Regions from separate parts of the Dietzia sp. NPDC055340 genome, predicted to be linked through region 3. Evidence: predicted binding sites of a transcription regulator. Region 3 holds the regulator's gene; each other region holds the start of a gene.

Region 1 (7,937 bases), on a different contig from region 3:
CCCAGGAGCCCGGCCGCCCCGCCGCGGTCACCGGCCCGGACGCCGGCATGGTCATGCTCTTCACCTCCGGCACTACAGGCACCCCGAAGGGCGTCGTGGTGCCTGTCCGCGCGCTGGCCGCATTCCACCAGTACATCGAGACCGGTCTGGACGTGCGTGCCGACGACGTCTTCTGGAACGGCGCCGACCCGGGCTGGGCGTACGGCCTGTACTACGGGATCCTCGGCCCGATGGCCGTCGGCCGGCGCAGCCTCCTGCTGCACGCGCGCTACTCGCCGGAGTTGGCGTTCGCGGTGCTGCAGTTCTTCCACGTCACCAACTTCGCCGCCGCGCCGACCGTCTACCGGACGATGCGCGCCAAGGCCGACATCGCCCCCGCGGACGTGAAGCTGCGCCGCGCCTCGGCCGCGGGCGAGCCGCTCACCCCCGAGGTGATCGACTGGTCGATCGAGCAGTTCGGCGTGGAGGTCCGCGACCAGTACGGGCAGACCGAGCACGGCATGTTCATCATCAACCCGTGGCACGACTCGCTGCGGGAGGACGTCCGCCCCGGCTCGATGGGTGTGCCGTTGCCGGGGTGGACCTGCGCAGTCCTCGCCGCCGACGCCGACGTGCCCGCCCCGGCGGGCGAGCTCGGCCGCGTGGCGATCGACGTGCCCGCGAGCCCGCTCATGTGGTTCACGGGCTACCACGAGGCGCCCGAGAAGACCGCCGAGCGGTTCAGCAAGGACGGGCGCTGGTACTACACCGGTGACGCAGCCAAGCTCGACGACGACGGGCACTTCTACTTTTCCAGCCGCGACGACGACGTGATCATCATGTCCGGCTACCGCATCGGCCCCTTCGATGTGGAGTCGGTCCTGGCCAAGCACCCGGACGTCCTCGAGTCGGCGATCATCGGCGTGCCCGACGACCTCGCGGGCGAGGTCCTGGAGGCGTACGTCGTGCTACGTGACGGGGTGGAGGGCGACGACGACAAGGCCGCCGAGCTCCAGAAGTGGGTCAAGACCGAGTTCGCGGCGCACGCGTTCCCCCGCAGGATCCACTTCGCACGCGAGCTGCCCAAGACCCCCTCGGGCAAGATCCAGCGCTTCCTGCTCCGCAAGGAGCGTTCGGGCCAGAACTGAGCAGCGCGCTACTCGCCGGGCGTCATTTTTCGCAGTGACGGCGACAGAACGTCGGTGGCGGCCAGCATGCCCCGGCGGTCGTCCTGTAGGTGTGGTCCGAATGTGGGCCCGGCCTGCAGACCGCTACCGTAGAGCCGCCCTGCACCGGGTATGACGGTGAGGCGGACAAGGGAGACGAGATGGCCGAACACGACGACGGGAACGACGATCGCAAGATCGTGTTGGCCCCGCACCTACAGGGACTGGAGCCGGACCCCGACCGGGGTGCCGAGATCGACCAGCGGTCGCCGGGCGAGCTCGACGAGGCGGTGCCCCGCAGCGAGTTCATCCGCTCGGTCGTCGGGGTGGTCGCGGGCGTGGCGGCAGCTCTGTTGGTCTACTTCGTCCTGCCGGGCGACCTCGAGCACAACGCGCGGCTCACCGCCGCCGTCGCCGTCCTGTTGGGGATCTGGTGGATGACCGAGTGTCTGCCCATCCCGGCGACCGCGCTCGTGCCCCTCGTCGCGTTCCCTGTGTTCGGCACCGACATCACGGTGGACGACGTCGGCGCCGAGTACGGGAACAACATCATCTTCCTGTTCATGGGCGGGTTCCTCATCGCCATCGCGATGCAGCGGTGGAACCTGCACAGACGAATCGCGTTGCTCACCGTGCGCGCGATGGGGACCCGGTCCACGAGGGTGGTGGCCGGGTTCATGATCGCCACCGGCTTCCTCAGCATGTGGGTGTCCAACACGGCGACCGCGGTGATGATGCTGCCGATCGGTGTCTCCGTGCTCATGCTGGCCTCCGAACTCGGACGGGAGGCCACGGCGGATGACGGCTCCGGGGCGTCCATGGACGAGGCCGCCAAGACCGTCATCCGGTCCAACTTCGGCACCTCGCTCATGCTGGGCATCGCCTACGCGGCCTCCGTCGGGTCGCTGGCGACCATCATCGGTACCCCGCCCAACACCCTGCTGGCCGGTTACCTGGAGACCGAGTTCGACATCGTCCTGGGCTTCGGACGGTGGATGCTGGTGGGCCTGCCGCTCGCCGTGGTCATGCTGGTGTTCACGTGGTTCCTCCTCACCAAGGTGCTGTTCAAGCCCGAGCTCGAGGAGATCCCGGGCGGCCGCGAGCTGTTCGACGACGAGCTCCGCAAGCTCGGCACGACCTCGTCCGGGGAGAAGCGCGTCCTCGTGGTGTTCGTCGCGGCGGCCGTCGCCTGGGTGGCGGTCCCGCTGGTGTGGGAGACCCCGCCCGTCACGGACGCGGGAATCGCGCTGATCGCCGGCCTGCTGCTGTTCCTGCTGCCCGCCGGAACGGCGCGCGGGGTTCGGCTGCTCACCTGGAACGCGGCCCTGGAGCTGCCATGGGGCGTGCTGTTGTTGTTCGGCGGCGGCCTCGCGCTGTCCGCGCAGTTCTCCGCATCCGGCCTCACCGTATGGATCGGCGAGCAGGCCGCGGCGCTGGGAGCGCTGCCGATCGTCCTCCTGGTCCTCGTCGCGGCCGGCGGGGTCCTGATTCTCACCGAGCTCACCAGCAACACCGCTACTGCCGCGACGTTCCTGCCGGTGGCCGGTGGCGTCGCCATCGGCCTGGGTGTCGACCCGATGCTGCTGGCCGTGCCTGTCGCCCTCGCCGCGAGCTGTGCGTTCATGCTTCCCGTGGCCACTCCGCCCAACGCGATCGCCTACGGATCGGGGTACGTGACGATCGGGCAGATGATCCGGGGCGGGATCTGGCTCAACCTGTTCGGGCTGGTGGCCATCACCCTGGTCACCATGACGCTGTTGGTGTGGGTGTTCGGGTTGACTGTGTAGCCACCGCCTCGAACGCGGACGCTAACGTCTGTGTCATGTCCGCCTTCCGCGAGCCCTCCCGCCGCTCGGCCGTCGAGCCGTTCCACGTCATGAGCGTCCTGGCCGCCGCGGCCCGCCGGCAGGAGACCCACGGCGATGTGATCTCCCTCTGTGCCGGGCAGCCGTCGACACCGGCACCCGGCCCGGTGCTGGCGGCCGCGCATCACGCCCTCGACACGGAGATCCTCGGGTACACGGAGGCGCTCGGGATCCGCCCCCTCCGCGAGGCGATCGCGACGTATCACCGGCGACGGGACGGCGTGGACGTGACCGTCGACGACGTCGTCGTCACCACCGGGTCCTCCGGCGGCTTCACCGTGCTCTTCCTCGCCGCGTTCGATGCTGGCGACACCGTGGTGATGGCGCGTCCCGGCTATCCCGCCTACCGCAACACCCTCCAGGCGTTGGGGTGCCACGTGCGCGAGATCGCGTGCGGGCCCGAGACCCGCTACCAACCGACGGTCGCGCAGCTCGAGGCAGTCACGGCCGACCTCGGCCACGCACCGGCGGGACTGATCGTGGCCAGCCCCGCCAACCCCACCGGCACGATCATCGACTCGGGCGCGCTCGCCGACCTCACCCGCTGGTGTTCGGCGAACGGGACCCTGCTCGTCAGCGACGAGATCTATCACGGGGTCACGTACGGCCGGGAGTGCGCGAGCGCGTGGCAGACCAGCCGCGACGCTGTGGTGATGGGGTCGGTGTCCAAGTACTTCTCGATGACCGGGTGGCGGATCGGTTGGATGCTGCTACCCGAGTACCTGCGCGATCCCGTGGACCGGCTGACCGGCAACCTCACCATCTGTCCGCCCGCCGACGCACAGTTCGCGGCCGTCGCGGCGTTCACGGAGGCCTCGGCCGCCGAACTCGACGGGCATGTCGAGCGCTACGCCCGCAACCGTGAGCTGGTGCTGCGGCGGCTGGGGGAGTTGGGAGTCGAGGAGGTGGCCCCACCGGACGGCGCGTTCTACGCCTACTTCGACGTGTCGCGCTGGACGGACGACTCCGTCGCCTGGTGCGCCGACGTCCTCGACCGGACCGGGGTCGCGCTCACACCCGGCGTCGACTTCGACACCGTCGATGGCCGGCACACCGTCCGGTTGAGCTTCGCGGGCAGCACCGACGAGATCGCCGAGGCCATGGTCCGCCTCGAGGCTGTGTTGGTGGATTAGTTCTCAAGGCGTAGCTCACCCCACAGGTTGCCGCGGCGGGCTACCTTCACCCCATGGGTTCCGCAGAGATCATCACCATCGGCGTCTACATCCTTCGGCCGTGGCTACTGCTGCAGGCACCGCTGCCGGTCGAGGAGGTCTACCTCAACGCCTCGCAGATCTTCAACGGGTCCACCGGTGGGTCCATGGTCTCCTGATCGATCGGCTGGCCCCGCCGAACCTCGGTCTGCCTGGTTGCCGCCCACCCTGCGTCGGTTAGAAGGGTGGTGGGTCGGTGAGGTTGTCGATGATGGTTTTGAGTTGGTTTTCCAGGGCGCTGTTGCCGGGTGGGTGGTAGCGGTGGTGGTTTCGGTTCCACCAGCGGCTGTGGCGGTGTGCTGGTAGGTCGATGATGGTCCGGGGTGTGATTGCCACGGTGATGGGCTGGAATGTGGCTCCGGCTTTGGCGAGTGCTGTGGCGCGGGCGGTGTTGCGGGCCTGGTGTCTGGCTTGGGTGGCGGCGTCCTGGCTCGCTGCTTGGCGGTTGGTGGCGTTGTGGCTGCGTTGTGTGTCGCGGTGGGTGTGTTTGCGGGCGTCGCGTCGGGCCCAGGAGGTTTTGGTGGCACGCCCGGTCGGGCTGGCGCCGCCGGTGGCGGCCGCGCGTCCGGGGTCGGGGTTGCGGCGTTGTTGCTTCTCCCACGCGGCGGTTTCGACCCGTGCCTGCTCGCGCCGATAGTCGGCCAGGGGCCCGTCGGGGTGGGTGACCATGGTGTGGCCTTGGTCGGTGGTGATGAGCAGGGTGCCGTCGGGGTCGAGTTGGTAGTGCCAGTCGTTGAAGGTTTTGAACCGGTGATGCCGGCGGCACAGGCAGGCCATGTTCGATTCGACTGTCTGTCCACCTTGGGTGGGGTCGGCGTGGTTGAACGGCACGACATGGTCCAGATCACAGGCGTCGGCCGGGACGGTGCATCCGGGGTGGCGGCAGGTGCCATCCCGCAGCCGGATCCGGTGCGCCAGGGCTGCGGAGGGCCGGTACCGCAGCGCAGCGTCTCGGTCGTCCGCGGCGCCGGGGGTGGGGTCGATGTGGTGCAGGCTGGCGCCGTCGCTGCAGGCGAGCAGGTCCAGCAGGGACTGCAGGGCGGCTTCGCCGGTGCGGGCGAACTCCACCCGGGTGTGGTCTGCCCAGCGGTTGGCGTTCGCGCCGGTGGGGGCGGTGACGGTGATTTTGGGCCGCAGCATCACCCCACCGGCAGCCGGTCCGTCCGGTGTGCCCGAGCCCGACGTGTCCGGCGTGCCGGAGCTGGTGCGGGTGTCGGTGCCGGCCGGGGTGGTGGTGTCGGCGGGTGTGGTGGTGTCGCCGCAGATCAGGGACATCAGGGCATCGGCGCGGCGTTGGGCCAGGCTGTAGGGCGCATCCGCAGCCCCGGGGCTGGTGTCGGTGTCGGTGTCGGCGCCGGTGTCGGGTCCGCTAGCGGTGGAGGGGCCGGTGGCGGGCTCGCTGGCAGTGGCTGCGGTGTCTTCTTCGGTGGCGCGGTCGGCGGCGATTTTCTGTTCGAGTGCTTCGGCCAGGACGGCGGCCTCGTCGGCGTGCAGGAGGGCGTGGAGGGTGGACATGCCGTCGCGGCCGGGGCTGATGCTGGCGCCGCGGTCGCGGCCGGCGTCTTTTTTGCGGGCCCGGACCGCGTTCGGATCGCGTGTGGAGATGATCTCGTCGGCCCGGTTGCGGATGGCTTTCATGCCGGGGCGTCTGCCGGCTTCGATGGCGGCCAGGTAGTCATCGACCACGTCCTGTTGGATCTGGTGCAGCAGTGCGGGGTCGACGAATTCCATCTGCCCGGCCAGGGCTTTGGCTGTGGCCTCCTCTAGTCGTCCCTGGGTCATCGCGGTGAGGATCGCCGGGTAGCGAAGGTGCAGGTCGGCGGCGAAGGAGATCATCGTCCCGGCTTTGTAGGTGGAGATCGCCAGCACCCGCACCAGGTGGGTGATCGCGACATCGGCGGCATCGAGGATCGAGTATCCGGGCCGGGGATCGTCGGGGTCGGTACCGCAGCCCGGGTAGTCCAGGCATGCGGTCATCAACTGGTGCGCTGCCGACAGTCGGTGCGCCGCCGCACGGTTCTCGGCCTCCCACCCCGCACGCGCAGCATCGGCGGCAACCGAGATCGCCGCCGCAGCGGCAGATGCGGCCGGACCGGTGGGCGAAGTCGGCGGGCCCGCCTTGTCGTCGTCATCCCTCTCCATCAGCCCCCACCTCCATCCCATCCCGCTTCGCACCTACGTCGAATGTGTGTTCTACAGTATCGGGTACGGCGGTATGTCGCAAGGGTGTTCGAGCAATTACATTGGACAAGTCCGCCCGGTCGGCGGAGTGGCGGAGGTGTCGGTGGATCGTGAGAGAATCGGCCCCGTGACCGCCAAGCCCCGCATCTCCAACGTCCTCGCCTCGCGCTACGCGAGTACCGACCTGGCCACCCTGTGGTCCGCCGAGTACAAGATCGTGCTCGAGCGCCAGCTGTGGATCGCGGTGCTCCGCGCCCAGCGTGACCTGGGGATCGACGTCCCCGACGGGGTGATCCGGTCGTACGAGGCGGTGATCGACCAGGTGGATCTGGCATCGATCGCCGAGCGCGAGCGAGTCACCCGTCACGACGTCAAGGCGCGGATCGAGGAGTTCAACGCCCTCGCCGGCCACGAGCACATCCACAAGGGCATGACGAGCCGCGACCTCACGGAGAACGTCGAACAGCTCCAGGTTGTGCGTTCGCTCGAGCTGATGCGCGATCGCACGGTGGCCATCGTGCGCCGCCTGGCCGAGCACGCCGCCGCCCACCGCGACACGGTCATGGCCGGTCGTAGCCACAACGTCGCCGCCCAGGCCACCACACTCGGCAAGCGTTTCGCCTCCGCCGCGGACGAGATGCTCGTCGCGCTCGAGCGGGTCGAGTCGCTCCTCGAGCGCTATCCGCTGCGGGGCATCAAGGGCCCCATGGGCACCGCGCAGGACATGCTCGATCTGCTCGACGGTGACGCCTCCCGGATGGCCGAGCTCGAGCAGCGCGTCGCCGCCCACCTCGGCTTCTCGCGGACTTTCGATTCGGTCGGCCAGGTATACCCGCGCTCGCTGGACCATGAGGTCGTCTCGGCGCTGGTGCAGCTGGGCGCCGGCCCGTCGTCGCTGTCGCAGACCATTCGCCTGATGGCCGGCCACGAGCTGGTCACCGAGGGCTTCCAGCCGGGTCAGGTCGGCTCGTCGGCGATGCCGCACAAGATGAACACCCGGTCCTGTGAGCGGGTTGGCGGCCTGCAGGTGGTCCTGCGCGGGTACGGCTCGATGGTCGCGGAGCTCGCCGGTGCGCAGTGGAACGAGGGCGACGTCTTCTGCTCGGTGGTCCGCCGCGTGGCGCTGCCGGACGCCTTCTTCGCGCTGGACGGCATGTTCGAGACCTTCCTGACGGTGCTGGACGAGTTCGGCGCGTATCCCGCCGTGATCGACAAGGAGCTCCAGCGCTACCTGCCGTTCCTCGCCACAACCAAGGTCCTCATGGCCGCGGTCCGCGCGGGAGTCGGCCGGGAGGTCGCGCATGAGGCGATCAAGGAGAACGCGGTCGCCGTGGCGCTGGCGATGCGCGAGGAGGGGCGTGAGCCCGACCTGCTCGACCGTCTCGCCGCCGATGACCGACTGCCGCTCGACCGCGCGGCGCTCGACGAGGCGCTGGCCGACCGCGCGGCGTTCGTGGGCGTCGCCGGCGACCAGGTCGACGCCGTGGTGGCCCGGATCGACGCGCTCGTCGCCCGCTATCCGGAGGCCGCGGGGT
Region 2 (7,937 bases), on a different contig from region 3:
GCACCCGGAGATCGTCGAGTTGATCGTCCGGAGATATCGGGAGTTCTCCGCACAACTGGCCCGGTGAATTGTCCCGGTAATCCCGGCCACAATCCGGGCGCGCATATCCCGGTATTGCCACGTCAATGAGATCTGCATTGAATTAGTAAGGTGCATTCGGTGATGGGTGGGTGCATAATGACCTCCCGAAGAGGGAAATCGGGCTAGGGGAGTGTGAGATGGCGCAGCAATTTCAGGTTCAGTACATCGATGATCTGGACGGATCGGATCTCGGAAGTGTGGCCAACACCATTTCGTTCTCATTCGATGGCAGGGAGTACTCCATCGATTTGAGCGATGAGAACGCCGATAAGTTCCGCGAGGTCATGGCGCCTTATGTCGAGAATGGCCATCGGGTGACCGGGACCAAGGCCAAGCCGGCGCGGAAGTCGGCCTCGCGTTCGTCCTCCGGCGAGACCAAGGCCATTCGGGAATGGGCCCGTAGCAACGGATACGACGTATCCGACCGCGGCCGTATCCCCGCCGACATCATGGATGCCTACGCTGCCGCCAACTGAACGCCGGAACGACGGGCCCGCACCTTCCGAGAGGAAGTGCGGGCCCGCGGTCTTTTCCGGCCGAGATGATCACATCGCCACAGACCAAACGGTGTTTTTCGGACCATGCTCCACCTCCGTGATAGCGGCGCGACAACAGCGTGATGACGCAGCCGTCGACCGACACGCCACGGTGCTATGACGCGATTTCGTCGTCGTCGTCGTAATCTCTCCCGGGTGACCCCCGCCTCGACCCGCGCCAGCCGCGACACCGCACCCGCCTCCACTCACGCGCAGTACGACGCCGCGCTGCGGCGGGGAATTCTCGATGAGGCCATGCACCGGCTCCGCGACGGGGGACCGGAGAGCCTGGGGCTGCGGCCGCTCGCGTCGTCGCAGGGCACGTCGACCACCGCGATCTACACGATGTTCGGCGGCAAGGCCGGGCTCCTCGCGGCGGTCGCCCACGAGGCCGACCGGCAGCTCGCCGAGGAACTGCGCGGATCCCTGCGCCACGACAGCGTGGAGGGCGACATGCGGTCGTTGTGCCGCGCCTACCGGCACTGGGCGCTCGAGAACCAGGGCCTGTACGGGCTGGTCGTGGGCGAGCCGGTGCGTTCTCCGCGGCCGGGCGTCGGGGGAGGAGCGGGTGACGCCGGCGCCGCCGCCGACCAGCAGTGGCGTGAGCCGCTACTCGAAGTGGTTGACGCGCTGGTCGACGAGGGCGTGTTCCGGACCGCTGATGTGCACGAGACCGCCACCGCGATCTGGGCGTCGCTGCACGGGGTGGTGTCGCTCGAGCTGAGTGTTTGGCGCGACTCGCCGAGCGCCGAGCAGTACTTCGAGACCCAGCTCGCGGCCATCCTCCGGTCGTGGGCGGCGGGCGGTGCCGGCGAGTCGCGGCTGCGGTCGTCGGTGGCGGGGTGAGCGACGTGGCCGACAGGAGCGAGTTCGCCTTCTTCACACTTGGGGAGGGCGGCGCCTACGTCCCCACCCGCTACGCGCGCAGCGCCTGGTCGGAAGGACTGCTCAACGGGCCGTCGGTGGTGGCGGCCGCGGCGCGGTCACTCGAGATCGAGCACGGCGTCGAGGGCTTCCAGCCGTCGCGGCTGACCGTCGACCTGTTCGCCCAGGTGCGGTTCGAGCCCATGACCGTCCGCACCGAGACGGTGCGCAGCGGCAACCGCATCGTGGTGTCGGACGCGTTCGTGGAGCAGGGCGGCAAGACCGTCGCGCGCGCGACGCTCGTGCAGTTGCGCCGGGGCGAGCAGCCGCCGGGCGAGGTGTGGCTCTCGGGCCGGGAAATGGGCCCGCCGCCGGGAGTGGAGAGCGTGACGCTGGGCGCCGGGACCCGCGCATGGTTCGGCAGCGACGGGGCCGAGGAACCGTGGAGCCCCTCGATGGGCCCCCACCAGGGCGCGGGCCGCAAGCGGTTCTGGATCCATCCCCTGGATGTGGTCTCGGGGCAGGACGCGACGCCCTTCCAACGGGCCGTCACCACCGGTGAGTCCACGAGTCTCATGGCGCACTGGGGGACCGAGGGGATCGGCTTCATCAACGCCGACCTCACCGTGGCGTTGGCCCGGCTACCGCGCAGCGGAGACATCGGGATCGAGGCCGACGAGCACATCAGCGACTCCGGGGTGGCCGTGGGCACGGCGACCCTGTTCGACCGCGACGGCATGTTCGGCACCGGCACCGTGGTGGCGGTCTCCAACGCGCGCCGCCAGATCGACTTCTCCAAGCGCGGCCTGGTCAAGGGCCGGAGCGACGGCGGATCGGGTTCCGACTCGGGAGCGGACCCGGAGAAGGGAACGCGGGTATGAGCACGGACCTGAGCCGCGAGCGGCTGTTCGACGCAATCGAGGCGCAGGCCGGGCTGGTCCGGTTCGCGCTGGAGGGCGCCGACCTGTCCGCGCCCGTCGCGGCGTGCCCCGGCTGGACGGTGCACGAGCTGGTGGCCCACCTGGGGACCGCCAACTGGTGGGGCGGCGCCAACGTCCGCGAGGCGAACCCCGAAGTGCGGGCCCGGGGAATGCGCGCGGTGATGGAGTCCGCACCGCCGGCCACCGAGGGCGCGGATGCGCTCGCCCGGTGGTACGCCGGGCTCGCGGAGGGCGCCATCGAGACCTACGCCGGGACCGAGCCGGACGCGCCCGTGTGGACCTTCGCCGGCCCCGGTCGCGCGGACTACTGGCTGCGCCGGCAGCTGCACGAGACGGCGATCCACCGCTGGGACCTCGAGTGCGCGCTGTCGGGCGCGGCGGGCACGACTCCGCTGATGGACGACGTCGCCCTCGACACCATCGACGAGTTCTGCACCGCGCTGCGCCCGATCATGTCCGCCGCGCTGCCGCCGCTGCCGGTGACGATCCGCGTGCGCGCCGGTGAGCGCGAGTGGGTGCTACCGGGTGCCGAGGGTGAGGACGGTCAGGCCGCGCCCGAGGTCGAGCTGACCGGCCCGCCCGAGACGCTGGCTCTACTGCTGTGGGGACGCGTGGGGCCGGACGCGGAGGGCCTGGAGGTCACCGGCGACCGCGGTGGCCTAGACGCCGCCCTGGAGGCCGGGCTCTCGATCTGATGCGCGCGGCCGTGCCGGCACTGCTGCTTGTCGCCCTCGGCGGGGCGGCCGGATCGGCGGGGCGCGCCGCGGTCACCCTCGCCCTCCCCGAGACACCGCTCGCCGCGACGCTGCTGGTCAACGTGGTGGGGGCGTTCGTGTTGGCCGCGCTGGTGGCGGCGCTGGACGCGGCGGGGCCACGACGACGAGATCGTCAGCGCCGGGCCCGGCTACTCCTCGGCACCGGCCTGTGCGGAGGGTTCACGACCTACTCGGCGGTCGCGCTCCAGACGGCCGAACTCGTACGGGACTCGGCGCCTCTCACCGCGGCCGGGTACGCGCTGGCCACGCTCGTGCTCGGGGCACTGGCCTCGCTCGCCGGGCTCGCCGCGGCCGGGCTGGCCGTGGGGCGGCGTGACGCGGCGGAGCCGAACGCATGAGCGCCGCGGTGCTCGTCGGCTGGGCCGCGCTCGGCGGCGGGGTGGGCGCGGCCGCCCGCTACGCGGTGGACGAGTGGGTGACCGCCCGCTGGCGCCGTGCCTTCCCCCTGGGGATCTTCCTGGTCAACGTCACCGGCTCGCTGCTACTGGGGGTGGTGATTGGGCTCACGACGCCCTCGGTCGCGTCCGCCGCCGCGCCCGCCGGGTGGGTGGCGCTGGTCGGCACCGGCGTCCTGGGCGGGTACACGACGTTCTCCACCGCGAGCCTGGATGCGGTGCGTCTGGCCTTGGCCGGCCGGGGCGTCACCGCGCTCGCCTACGCGGTGGGCACCGTGCTGGCCACGATCTGCGCCGCGTTGCTGGGGTTGTGGCTCGGCGGGTTGTAAACCGCGTCTCGGTGGGCCACGGTAGGGGCATGGGGCATCGGATGTTCGTGGCGGTGCTGCCGCCGGAGGAGGTCCGCGAGCAGCTCGAGCGGTTCCTCGAGCCTCGGCTTGGTCTGACGTGGACCCCGCCGTCGCAGTGGCACCTCACCCTGACCTTCTGCCCGGATGTGGACGACTGGAGGCTCGACGAACTCACTGAGCGTCTCGGCGCCGTGGCGCGCAAGCACGAGCCGTTCCGCCTGCGGCTGGCCGGGGCCGGAGCCTTCCCTTCGGTGGAGGGGGCCAAGGTGCTGTGGGCCGGCGTCGACCAGCCTGAACACAAGCCGCTCCACGCTCTCGCCGCCGGCGCGCGATCGGCCGCGAACGCCTCGGGCTGTGTGCCGGACGGTGCTCGGTTCAGGCCGCACCTCACCCTGGCCAGGCTGGGCGGCCGCGACGACGCCACCGCCTGGCTGCGTGTTCTCGATACGTTCGGCAGCACCGACTGGGAGGTCACCGAGATCGCGCTCGTCGACTCGTTCCTCGGCGAGGGACCCCGCGGCCGGGCCCGCCACGAGGTGGTGGCACGGCTACCTCTCGGTCCCGAGGATCATCGCTGGTGGGCCAGGCCTCACAGGGCAGCGCACTGACCCTCGCGCTCGCCGGCGACCTGATTGCCGCCGCCGGTCGGGACGTGGGCGTTGTCCTCGCACTCGAGATCGCCGCCGATGGTGTTGCCCTCGAAGCGCTGCGGGCCGGAATTCTGTTCCGACTCCAGGCTGCCGCCGATGCGGACGTTCTCGACGACCGCCTCGCCGCCCTTGTCGAGCTCGATCGACCCGGACACCTCACCACCGCTGACAAGGACGAACGCGTGCCCCTCGGCTTCGACGTCCTCCACCACGCGAACTCCCCGCAGCTCCAGGCGGCCGTCGTGCTGGACGTCCAGGTCGCCGTTGACTGTGAGATCGGACAGCAGGCAGGTCTGTCCGCTCCGGACGACGACGTCACCGATGATGTCCTGGCCGGTCCGGTCGGTGTCGCAGTTCGCGGGGTCGAAGCCGTCGGTGGCAGGCGCGTTCCCGTTCTGGGCGTTCTTGGTCGGGGTGCTCCCGGTCGGAGCGGTCACGGTCGCGGTGACAGTCTGTTGCTGGGCATCGGTGGCCTGGTCGGACGCCTGGTCGTTCGAGCCGGAGGCGCAGCCGGCCGACACGAGCAGTGCGGTCACCGGCAGCGCCAGCAGGGCTCTGCGGTGTGCGGCCCGGGTGGCGCCGGGTCGGCTGATACTGGGGCGGGGATTGGCGGACATCATCTCGATCACCTCGGGGCTCGGCGGGGGCTCGGTGGCCATCTGGCAGCAGGCTAGCGTGGACGCCGTGGAACTCATAGGCACTGTTGACCCGGCACATCCACTCGTCGTCGTGGCTCTCGAGCAGGAGGCCCGGCACTTCGTCACCGACTTCCCGGTCCTGGTGACGGGCGTCGGCAAGGTGCGGGCGGCATTGGCGGTCGCCACCGCCCTCGGCGGCGGCGCGCGCCCCCGCGAGCTGGTCAACGTCGGGACCGCCGGCGGCCTGCACCCCGGGATGGAGGGGACGCACGAGATCGCCACCGTCTTTCAGCACGACTTCGACGACCCGGCCCTCCACGCCGTCACCGGTCGGCATGACGGGCCGCCCCTGGAACTGTCCGCGGTCAGCGCGGTTGTCCCGGCGCCGCGATCGCTGCTGCCGTCGTCTCCCGGCGGCACGACCGCGCCGGTGTTAGCGACCGGCGACCGCTTCGTGGCGGGCGGGCCGCTGCGGGACCGGCTCGTCGCGATCGCCGACCTGGTCGACATGGAGGGTTACGCCGTCGCGGCGGCGGGAGCGGCCCTCGGGGTGCCGACGCGACTGGTCAAGTACGTGTCCGATCCGGCCGACGAAGGCGCAGGTGACACGTGGGTCGAAGGCGTCGACGCGTGTGCGCGCGTGCTGGCTGAATGGGTCGGAACGCGGCTCTCATAGCGCCCTCCTCCGCCCCGGCGGCCGATTGGATTCGAACACTTGCGCGATAGTGGGACGGCGGGTACGGTCGTACATACGTTCTACTGATGTGCGGCGGGGGTGGCGACGATGACGTCGGCGGGTTCGTTGTCTGCGGTTCCCGAGTCCTCCTGCTGCGAGGATCTTGCCGCTGTGAGCGAGGCGGCGCGGTCGGCGACGCTGGCGCAGAATCGGGCCGGGGCGACGCGGTTGGAAGCGGCTGCGTTGTTGGTGCGGCAGATGGCTCGGGCTGCTGAGGACGACGATTCGGGGCGGCAGGGGTTTGCGCGGTTGGATCCGCAGGCGCGGGCGCGTGACCATATGGCGGCGGCGTGTCAGTTGACGTGTTGGCATGCGGGCCGGTTGGTGTTGGCCGGGGTGCAGATCCACACCCGGCTGCCGCGGATGCTGTCCATGGTCGGGCGGGGGCTGTTGCCGGAGCAGTTGGCCATCGATATCGCCTGCCGGTTGGCGCAGGTGCCGGACGCGATCGTCTCTGATGTGGAGGATGCGGTCATGGCCCGCGTCGCGCACGATCTGGACGGTGGTGACCGGCCGTCGCGGTCGGCGGTGGAGGCGATGATCGACCGGGCCGTGGAGCGTCTGGATCCCGGGGCGGCGCAGGACGCGGTAGATGCGGCCACAGAGTCGCGCACGGTGCGGTTTCGCCGGGGCCGCGACGGGATGGCCTCGATGTGGGCCAAGCTGCCGATCGGGGACGCGGAGATGCTGCGCCGCAGGATCGAGACCGATGCCGCCGCGGCCGCCGCCGACGGGGTGCCGCGGCCCATGGACCAGCTCCGCGCTGACGCACTGTCGGCGTTGGCGGTGTACTCGCCGGCCGGGCCGGCCGAGGTCGTTGATGGCATCGAGCTCGGCCCGGTGCAGGTCGGGGCGGACCTGCCGCGCCCGACGGTCGGTAACGCCGCCGCGGCCACCGGTCAGCCGATCCGGATCAGTGTGATCGCCGCGGCCGCGCGGGGACTGCCCGATCAGGTGGAGTTCGTCACCGGCGCGTACACCAGCTTCGACTGGCTGTGTCAGGAACTGCTCGAGGGCGATGACGCGCGGGTGCGGTTCGAGATCATCGACCCCGCCCCCGGCGCCCTGGACACCCCGGAGCGGGCACTGCGGTACGTCATCTCCCCGGCGTTGGCCGAGCGGATCCGGCTGCGTGATGGCACCTGCCGCCATCCGGGCTGCGCGGTCGATGCCCGGGACTGCGACATCGATCATGTGATCGCGTTCGACCGGGCCACCCCGGAGTTGGGCGGGCCGACCCTGGAGTGGAACCTGGTGTGCCTGTGCCGCAAACACCACCGCGAGAAGACCTTCGGCACCAACTCCTACCGGCCCGGGCCGCTGGGCGAGCTGATCATCACCACCGACACCGGGCACCAACACCGCACGCGGCCGAAGGGTCCACTGGCCCGGGCACGCGAGGGCATCCAGGAACAGGTCGAGATCATCCTCAACGACAGAGTCTTCTCACCCGACGGATACCTCACCAACCCACCCGGAACCGACAGACGCGACCGACCCGCCTGAGGGGTCAGCAGTCGCCGACGCCCACCCATTCCGACAGCCCGTCGGAGAACAACTGCCGCTTCCAGATCGGCACTCCGTGCTTGAGCCGTTCGATCAACTCGGCGCACGCGGCGAACGCCTCCGCGCGGTGGGGCGCGACCGCCACCACGACCACCGCGACCTCGCCGACCGGCAGGACTCCCACCCGGTGCACGGCGCCCACCCGCACCCGGCCGGCCGGCCCGCTCGTCTCGGTGGCGATCTCCTCGCACAGTCGGCCGAGGATCTTCGCGGCCGTCGGGTGCGCCGAATACTCGATGTGCTGGACGTCGGAACGCCCCCCGTCGTGATCGCGCACAATCCCGGAGAACGTCACCATCGCGCCGTCGGCAGTGGTCCAGACCTCCTGCTCGACTTCACGCGGATCGATCACGGCGTCGGTGATCCGGGCCAGTGGCACAGATGTGGTCATCAGTGCCCACCTC
Region 3 (7,937 bases):
ACCTCTCGGCTCTGGGCGCGAGATGTGGCGCGAATCGATCCGGCATGGATCGAGCAGTTGGGAGAGCACCTGGTGCGCTCGCAGTACTCCGAACCCCACTGGTCCGACGCCCAGGGCGCCGCCATGGCATACGAGAAGGTACTCCTGCTCGGCTTAACGGTAGTAGAGGCGCGGCGGATCCTGCTCTCGCGGGTCGATGCACCGTTGGCGCGGGAGATGTTCGTGCGCCACGGGATCGTCGAGGGCAGATGGACGACGCGGGTCCCGGCGATCATCGACAACGCACGGGCTGTCGAGCAGGCCCGCGAGCTGGAAACCCGTAGCCGTCGGCGTGACCTCGTGATCGACGACGAGGCGCTGGCCGGGTTCTACCTCGAGCGCCTTCCCGCGGACATCACCTCCGGTCGGCACCTCGAATCATGGTGGAAGAAGAAGGGCCACCGCGATCCCGCTGCGCTGCGCCTGACCGACGAGGACATCCGCACCGCGGAGAAGGCGCCGGATGCCGCCGCCTTTCCGCCGTTCTGGCAACAGGGTGAACGTCGCTTCGAACTGCACTACGAGTTCGAACCCGGTGGCGCCGCGGACGGGATCACCATCCGTATCCCGCTCCCGCAGCTCAGTTCCGTGACCGCAGCGGGGTTCGAGTGGCTCGTCCCGGGGTTGCGCGAGGAGCTCTACACCGAGATGCTGCGGACGCTGCCCAAGTACCTACGGCGGATGTGTTCGCCACCGGCCGAGTACGCCGGTCTGCTGCTCGCCGATGTGAAACCTCGCTCGGCCCCTCTGCCCGTCGCGTTGGCGGAGGCGCTGTCGACCCGGATCGGGACCACCGTGGATCCGAGAGAGTTCCGACCGGAGCAGTTACCTGATCATCTGCGTGTCAGGTTCGAGGTCGTCGACGGCGACACGGTGGTCGACGCGGGGACCGACCTCAGAGCACTGCGTTCCAGACTCACCGACAAAGTCCGTTCCACCCTCAATCGACGGCTGATCCCCGACGACGGGCCGCACCGCGAATGGACTGCCGACACGATCGGTGATCTGCCTCGCTCGGTGACGGGGTCGGTGGACGGCGTCGAGGTGACCGTCTATCCCGCCCTGCGGATCGCGACAGACGGCATCCACCGGGTCGCGTGCACCACCGAGGAAGAGCGCCGGGCGACCCAGACCAAGGCCGTCCTGTCCTTGATGACCGCTGATCTCGTCGCACCGTCGTCGATCCTCCGGGGGCGCCCGGTCGAGCAACGTCTCGCCCTCAGCCAGTATCCGTACGGCGGCATCGATGCTCTGGTCTCGGATGCCTCTCTCGCCGTGTGCGCCAGACTGCTCGCGAGCCGACAGGGCGCGCCGGTACTCGAGGCCGCTGATTTCCTGGAACTACGTGCCACCGCGCGGGCCGAGGTGCCGGGGGCTGTCGCCACCTCCATCTCGACCGTCGTGACAGCGTTGGTCCGGGCTCAGCAGGTCTCGGCACGCCTGGCGGAGTCCCCGCCCACGCTCGCTGACACTGTTCGTCCCTCCCTGGAGTACCTGACCGGAAAAGGGTTCCTGGCCCGGCATCCCGCGTCCGTGCTGCCGCATCTGGAGCGCCATGTCCGAGCCGTGTCGATGCGCCTGGATCTGGCGGAGAAGGCGCCGGGGCGCCACGCCGAACTGTCGGCACGGGTTGCCCGCTCGGAATCCACGGTCGAGGAGGCATGTGCTGTGCTTCGCGCGCGGCCGGGCGGCGCCAGAGCGATCCGTGACCTGCGGTGGATGCTGGCGGAATACCGGGTCGGGCTGTTCGCGCAGTCGCTCGGTACGGCCCAGTCGGTATCGCCGGAGCGGATCGACAAGGCTGTCCGTACCGCACTGTCCCAGAAGTCCTCGCGTTGAGCCGGCCGGCTACCGAGTGTCGCGGCGCTCTTTGAGAGCGATGATCTCTCGTTCGAAATCGTCCGCCGAACTGAACTGCTTGTATACGGAGGCGAACCTCAGATACGCGACTTCGTCCAAGTCCTGCAGCGGCCCCAGGATGGCGAGTCCGATCTCGTGCGCAGGGACCTCGGAGGCGCCTCGTGCGCGGACCGCGTCCTCGACCTGCTGCGCGAGCCTGCGGAGTGCGGCTTCCTCCACAGACCTCCCCTGGCATGCACGGCGCACGCCTCTGACCACTTTGTCGCGGCTGAAGGACTCGGTCACTCCATTGCGTTTGAGGACCGTCAGCAGAGGCGTCTCGAGAGTGGTGAACCTGTGCCCGCATTCCGAACACTCGCGACGGCGTCTGATCGCCTGCCCCTCGTCGACGGACCGGGAATCGATCACCCGGGAGTCCTCGTTGTGGCACGTCGGGCAGTACATTCCCGTTCCGCCCTTCATTGACCGGATCTCACGCCCTCAGGTGAACTGCTCACCGGGACGGAGACGGACCATGTGCCGTCTCTACTCCAGTCTAAGAGGCCGACCACCCGATCACGCGTAGGCGGGCCCGCCGAGGAAGGCCAGCGCCAGGAGCATCGCGATCCCGAAAAGGACTCCACAGACGACCAGCGCCCACGTCGGCACGTCATCCACCACTCCCACTGGCGCCGTCGCCGGCGCCTGCACGTTGCACGCGCGCACAGACCCCGCCGATCGGACCACGATCCGACGACCGGGCACGACCGGGGCAGCAGAAGTCGAACGACCGCTCGCCGGCGATCGGTCGAATGCCACACCCCGGCGCTGCACTGACTTGCGTGCCGATACCGGCCGCGCGCGATCCGTGCTCACAGCCCCACCGGCACGTCGGCCCTTCGAACGGACCACCGGCCGGGTGCGTGAGGCGCCGGACGGCAGAGCCGACGCCGGCCGCCCGCCCCGGCCCCCCGAGTCCCGGACCGGGACGACGCCGTGTTCCCCTGCGCAGACCTCGGTCCAGCTCCGCGTGAGGTGCGCGTGCGACTGAAGCTCCTGAACGGACATGGCCACTCCCTACTCGACAGACTGTGCGACACGGAATCGCACGCTTGTGTGTGTTGCCCGAAACACCTGTTCGAACTCGAACACTGCCTAGAGTTGTATCACGCGACTCCGACAGAGTCACCACCCGAGCGCGAATTTCTTCGAACAGGTGTGTGGCGCTTCGTTCCCGGCCCGTCTAGGGTGTAGACAAAGAGAGACGTCGAACATCCATTCGCCGAAGGGACATCGCGATGCCGAAACCGGACTTCGAGGCGCTCACGCCTCGTCAGAAGAGCGTGCTGCTACATATCCACGACACGGTGAAAGACCGTGGATATCCGCCCAGCATCCGGGAGATCGGCGATGCGGTGGGACTGCAGTCCACCTCCTCCGTCGCGCATCAGCTCCGGACCCTCGAGAAGAAGGGCTTTCTGACCCGGGATCCCCACAAGCCGCGGGCGGTCGACGTGCATGGCGTCCCGGGCCAGAAGTCGCGGGGTCGGCGCGCACCCACCCCGCCTCAGGGGCGCCCGTCCGGGGCAACGGAAGCGGTCTATGTTCCCGTGCTGGGGCGCATCGCCGCCGGGGGGCCGATTCTGGCTGAACAGGCGGTCGACGAAGTGTTCCCGCTACCTGCGGACCTGGTGGGGTCGGGGGAGTTGTTCATGCTCAAGGTGGTCGGCGAGTCGATGATCGACGCCGCGATCTGTGACGGCGACTATGTGGTGGTCCGTCAGCAGAACGTGGCCGACAACGGCGAGATCGTGGCCGCGATGATCGACGGGGAGGCCACGGTCAAGACCTTCCGTAAGGACGAGACGGGCGTCTGGCTACTTCCCCATAATCCCGCGTTCAGCCCCATTCCCGGCGAGCATGCGACGGTGCTCGGCAAGGTTGTCACGGTCTTCCGCAAGATGTGACGTTCACGAGAAGTCCCCAGTCCGGCCCGCGCCGCCTGCTCCCGGAACCCGGGCTCAGGCGGCGCCGCCGTGTGTGCCGTCGGCCAGGAACTCGGACACCTCGCCGGCCACCGACTGGGGCAGCCGCACCGTGATCCTCGTGCCCTCCTGCGTGTGCGCCTCAGCGAGAACCGCGCCCTCCGCGTGCACCCGGGAGATCACCTCACCCCGCCGGTAGGGCACGAGTAGCGTGACCTCAGTGTCACCGGAGGCAATGATGTCCATGATCGCCTCGAGGAGCTCGTCCATCCCCTCCCCCGTCGCGGCGGACACGAACACGCCGTCCGGAACCGCGTGATGCAGCTCGGTCAGCACCAACGGGTCTGCCGCATCGATCTTGTTGATCACGACCAACTCACGGGGCCGCTCGGCGCCCTGCTCCTCGACGACGTCGTTGATCACCCTGCGCACCGCTTCGATCTGGTGCAGCGGCATCGGATCCGAGCCATCGACCACGTGCAGGAGCAGTTCCGAATCGACGACCTCTTCCAGAGTCGATCGGAATGCCTCAACGAGTTGCGTGGGAAGGTGTCGGACGAAGCCCACGGTGTCGGTGAACACGACCGTTCGCCCGTCCGGGAGATCTGCACGCCGGGTCGTGGGGTCCAGGGTGGCGAACAGCGCGTTCTGAACGAGCACCCCGGCTCCGGTGATCCGGTTCAGGAGACTCGATTTACCGGCGTTCGTGTACCCGGCGATCGCGATCGACGGCACCGGGGTGGCACGACGGCGGTGACGCTTGGTGTCGCGAGCCTGCTTCATACCCTTGATCTCGCGTCGCAGCTTCGCCATCCGCTCACGGATCCGGCGGCGGTCGGTTTCGATCTTGGTCTCGCCGGGACCGCGCAGGCCCACCCCACCGTTGCTGCCGGCGCGGCCGCCTGCCTGCCGGGAGAGCGACTCGCCCCAACCCCGCAGCCTGGGAAGCATGTACTCCATCTGGGCCAGCGAGACCTGCGCCTTGCCTTCGCGGCTCGTGGCGTGCTGGGCGAAGATATCCAGGATCAGTGCGGTCCGGTCGATGACCTTGACGTTCACGGCTTTCTCCAGCGAGATCAGCTGGCCCGGGGTCAGCTCACCGTCACAGATTACCGTATCCGCGCCGGTGGCGGCGATCACATCCTTGAGCACGCTCACCTTGCCGGACCCGATGTACGTCGACGCATCGGGCTTGTCCCGGCGCTGGATCAGCGCGTCGCACACCTCGGACCCGGCGGTCTCCGCGAGTTGGGCGAGCTCGGCCATCGCCGCGTCGGCCTGGGCGGACGAGCCCTCGGTCCACACCCCGACGAGCACGACCCGCTCCAGTCGGAGTTGCCGGTACTCGGCATCGTTGACGTCCTGGAGCTCTGTGGACAGACCCGCGACCCGGCGCAGCGAGGAGCGTTCCTCGAGCTGCAGTTCGCCGATGGAGGGGTCGAGATTACGTAGTGGGCGGTCCGCCGCCCCGGATTCGTTAGTCATTCCCGGCCATCATCTCATACCAAGCCCGGTCATGCCGCCGGGCGCCGACCCCGGGATAGACGGAGAACATGCGCTACGACCTCCGGAATGTGCCCTCCGCGACGAGTACCGACGGGCCGGTGAGCGTGGATCCGCTCTCGGTCAGGCCGACGGCGACCTCCCCGCCCGGCACCGTGACGACGACCTCGCCGGCGGTCCGGCCGGCATCCGCGAGCGCGGCCACCGCCGTGGCGACGATTCCGGTCCCACAGGACATCGTCTCGCCCGCCCCACGTTCATGGACCCGCATCGAGACACGGCCCTCCCGCAGGGGAGTCGAGATCTCCACGTTGACCCCCTCCGGAAAGAAGTCCGTGTCGAACCCCGGTTGGCGGTGGAGGGGAAGCGCCGCAAGCTTCTCACCATCGAGCCCGGGCACGACACAGGCGAGGTGGGGATTGCCCATGTCCACCGCGATCCCGGCGAACGTCCGATCCCCGACCTGCACTGACGACAGACCGAGAAGCTCCGGCTGCCCCATATCGACACGGACTACCGCGCGATCTCCGCGGTGTTCGAGGATCCGGGCCGGTCGGGGTCCGGAACGGGTGCCGACCCGGACCTCTCCCGTCTCCGCGCGGCCGGTCGCGACCAGCGCGTGGGCGAACACCCGGACCCCGTTTCCACACATCTCGGCGATGGAGCCATCGGCGTTGCGGTAGTCCATGAACCAGTCCGCCTCGAGCACACCGTCCGGCAGCTCGGACAGGACCGCCTGTTCCACAAGCGCCCCTGCCGTGGCGATCCGCAGGATCCCATCCGCTCCGATACCCGCGCGGCGGTCGCACAGGGCACGCACGAGATCGGAGTCGAGCTCGAGCTCGGCGCGGTCGTCCGGCAGGAGAACGAAATCGTTCATGGTGCCGTGCCCCTTGATGAACGTGATCTCCGCCGGAGCCACCGACCTGTTCTGCGCCATGGGCCGAATCCTACCCAGGGGGCCCGGCGTTCCACACTGTGGAAATGCCAGATGAAGCCGTCAGAGGCGCCAACTAGAGTCTGAGCCGAGAACGATCCCCTAACAGGAGGAGAGCATCGATGTCCGATCGCATCACCGTCGGCGGTATCCAGGTCGACAAGGTCCTGTACGACTTCGTCAATTCGCAGGCGATCCCGGGTACCGGGGTCGACCCCGACGAGTTCTGGGCCGGCGCGGCGGCGATCTTCACCGACCTCGCGCCTCGTAACCGGGAACTTCTGGGGGTGCGCGACGAACTGCAGTCGAAGATCGACGCGTGGCATCAGGAGAACCCGGCCCCGATCGATCCCGCCGCGTATAAGACGTTCCTCCGGGAGATCGGGTACCTCGTCCCCGCGCCCGAGTCCGTCTCGGTGAAGACCGCAGGCGTCGACGAGGAGATCGCGACGATCGCCGGCCCGCAGCTCGTGGTGCCGATCACCAACGCGCGCTTCGCGATCAACGCCGGCAACGCGCGGTGGGGTTCGCTCTATGATGCCCTCTACGGCACCGACGCCATTCCGGAGTCCGATGGCGCGGAGCAGGGCAGCTCCTACAACAAGGTGCGCGGCGACAAGGTCATCGAGTGGGCCCGCGAGTTCCTCGACGACGCGGCCCCGCTCGAGACCGGCAGCCATGTCGGCTCCACCGGCTACGCGGTCGTCGACGGCGCTCTGCAGGTCACGGTCGCCGACGGCTCGACCACCGGACTCCGGGACGCCGCTCAGCTCGTGGGCTATCTCGGCGATGCCGGGTCGCCGTCGTCGGTTCTCCTGCGCAACAACGGTCTCCACATCGACATCGAGATCGATGCGGATTCCCCGATCGGCTCGACCGATGCCGCCGGCGTGAAGGACGTCGCCCTGGAATCCGCGGTCACCACCATCATGGACTTCGAGGATTCGGTCGCCGCGGTGGACGCCGAGGACAAGACCCTCGGGTACCGCAACTGGCTGGGGCTGATGAAGGGCGATCTGTCCGAGGAGATCTCCAAGGGCGGCAAGACCTTCACCCGTGTCCTCAACGACGACCGGGTGTTCACCTCGCCGGACGGCACCGGCGAGGTGCGCCTGCACGGCCGTTCCCTGCTCTTCGTCCGCAACGTCGGACACCTCATGACCAACCCGGCTGTCCTGGACACCGAGGGCAACGAGCTCCCCGAGGGCATCCTCGACGCGCTCGTCACCGCTCTCGCCGGTATCCACGGCATCGCCGAGGGCAACGAGCGTGGCAACAGCCGTTCCGGCTCGATCTACATCGTCAAGCCCAAGCAGCACGGCCCTGCCGAGGTCGCGTTCACCAGCGAGCTGTTCGGCCGTGTCGAGAAGCTCCTGGGCCTTCCGGCCAACACGCTCAAGGTCGGCATCATGGACGAGGAGCGCCGCACCTCGGTCAACCTCGCGGCGTGCATCGCCGAGGCCACCGAGCGCGTCGTGTTCATCAACACCGGCTTTCTCGACCGCACCGGCGACGAGATCCACACCTCCATGGAGGCCGGCCCGATGATCCGCAAGGCGGAGATGAAGTCCGCGCTGTGGATGAGCGCCTACGAGGATTTCAACGTCGACACCGGCCTGGCGTGCGGTCTCCGC

Evidence for each region. Region 3 encodes LexA, which represses DNA repair genes until DNA is damaged. Its sites were predicted from a motif close to CGAACANNTGTTCG; they were not measured.
Region 1: ACWIFB_RS11150 (DUF222 domain-containing protein) is a predicted target of LexA. The motif match lies at 6,403-6,416, and genes of this name have one in related genera.
Region 2: ACWIFB_RS04065 (DUF222 domain-containing protein) is a predicted target of LexA. The motif match lies at 5,976-5,989, and genes of this name have one in related genera.

The regions. Positions count from the first base shown of each region.
Region 1 covers NZ_JBSHML010000013.1:45,495-53,431, reverse strand. The annotation lists gene ACWIFB_RS11170 (AMP-binding protein) at 1-1,127, shown strand, start outside; gene ACWIFB_RS11165 (SLC13 family permease) at 1,307-2,932, shown strand; gene ACWIFB_RS11160 (aminotransferase class I/II-fold pyridoxal phosphate-dependent enzyme) at 2,968-4,143, shown strand; gene ACWIFB_RS11155 (hypothetical protein) at 4,197-4,340, shown strand; gene ACWIFB_RS11150 (DUF222 domain-containing protein) at 4,399-6,363, opposite strand; gene purB (adenylosuccinate lyase) at 6,530-7,937, shown strand, end outside.
Region 2 covers NZ_JBSHML010000004.1:146,714-154,650, reverse strand. The annotation lists gene ACWIFB_RS04115 (sirohydrochlorin chelatase) at 1-67, shown strand, start outside; gene ACWIFB_RS04110 (histone-like nucleoid-structuring protein Lsr2) at 219-557, shown strand; gene ACWIFB_RS04105 (TetR/AcrR family transcriptional regulator) at 774-1,463, shown strand; gene ACWIFB_RS04100 (acyl-CoA thioesterase domain-containing protein) at 1,469-2,362, shown strand; gene ACWIFB_RS04095 (maleylpyruvate isomerase family mycothiol-dependent enzyme) at 2,359-3,117, shown strand; gene ACWIFB_RS04090 (CrcB family protein) at 3,117-3,536, shown strand; gene crcB (fluoride efflux transporter CrcB) at 3,533-3,922, shown strand; gene thpR (RNA 2',3'-cyclic phosphodiesterase) at 3,952-4,551, shown strand; gene ACWIFB_RS04075 (hypothetical protein) at 4,533-5,252, opposite strand; gene ACWIFB_RS04070 (nucleosidase) at 5,278-5,907, shown strand; gene ACWIFB_RS04065 (DUF222 domain-containing protein) at 6,016-7,473, shown strand; gene ACWIFB_RS04060 (molybdenum cofactor biosynthesis protein MoaE) at 7,478-7,924, opposite strand; gene moaCB (bifunctional molybdenum cofactor biosynthesis protein MoaC/MoaB) at 7,924-7,937, opposite strand, start outside.
Region 3 covers NZ_JBSHML010000023.1:751-8,687, reverse strand. The annotation lists gene hrpA (ATP-dependent RNA helicase HrpA) at 1-1,878, shown strand, start outside; gene nrdR (transcriptional regulator NrdR) at 1,888-2,343, opposite strand; gene lexA (transcriptional repressor LexA) at 3,177-3,845, shown strand; gene hflX (GTPase HflX) at 3,900-5,348, opposite strand; gene dapF (diaminopimelate epimerase) at 5,422-6,306, opposite strand; gene ACWIFB_RS15200 (malate synthase G) at 6,426-7,937, shown strand, end outside.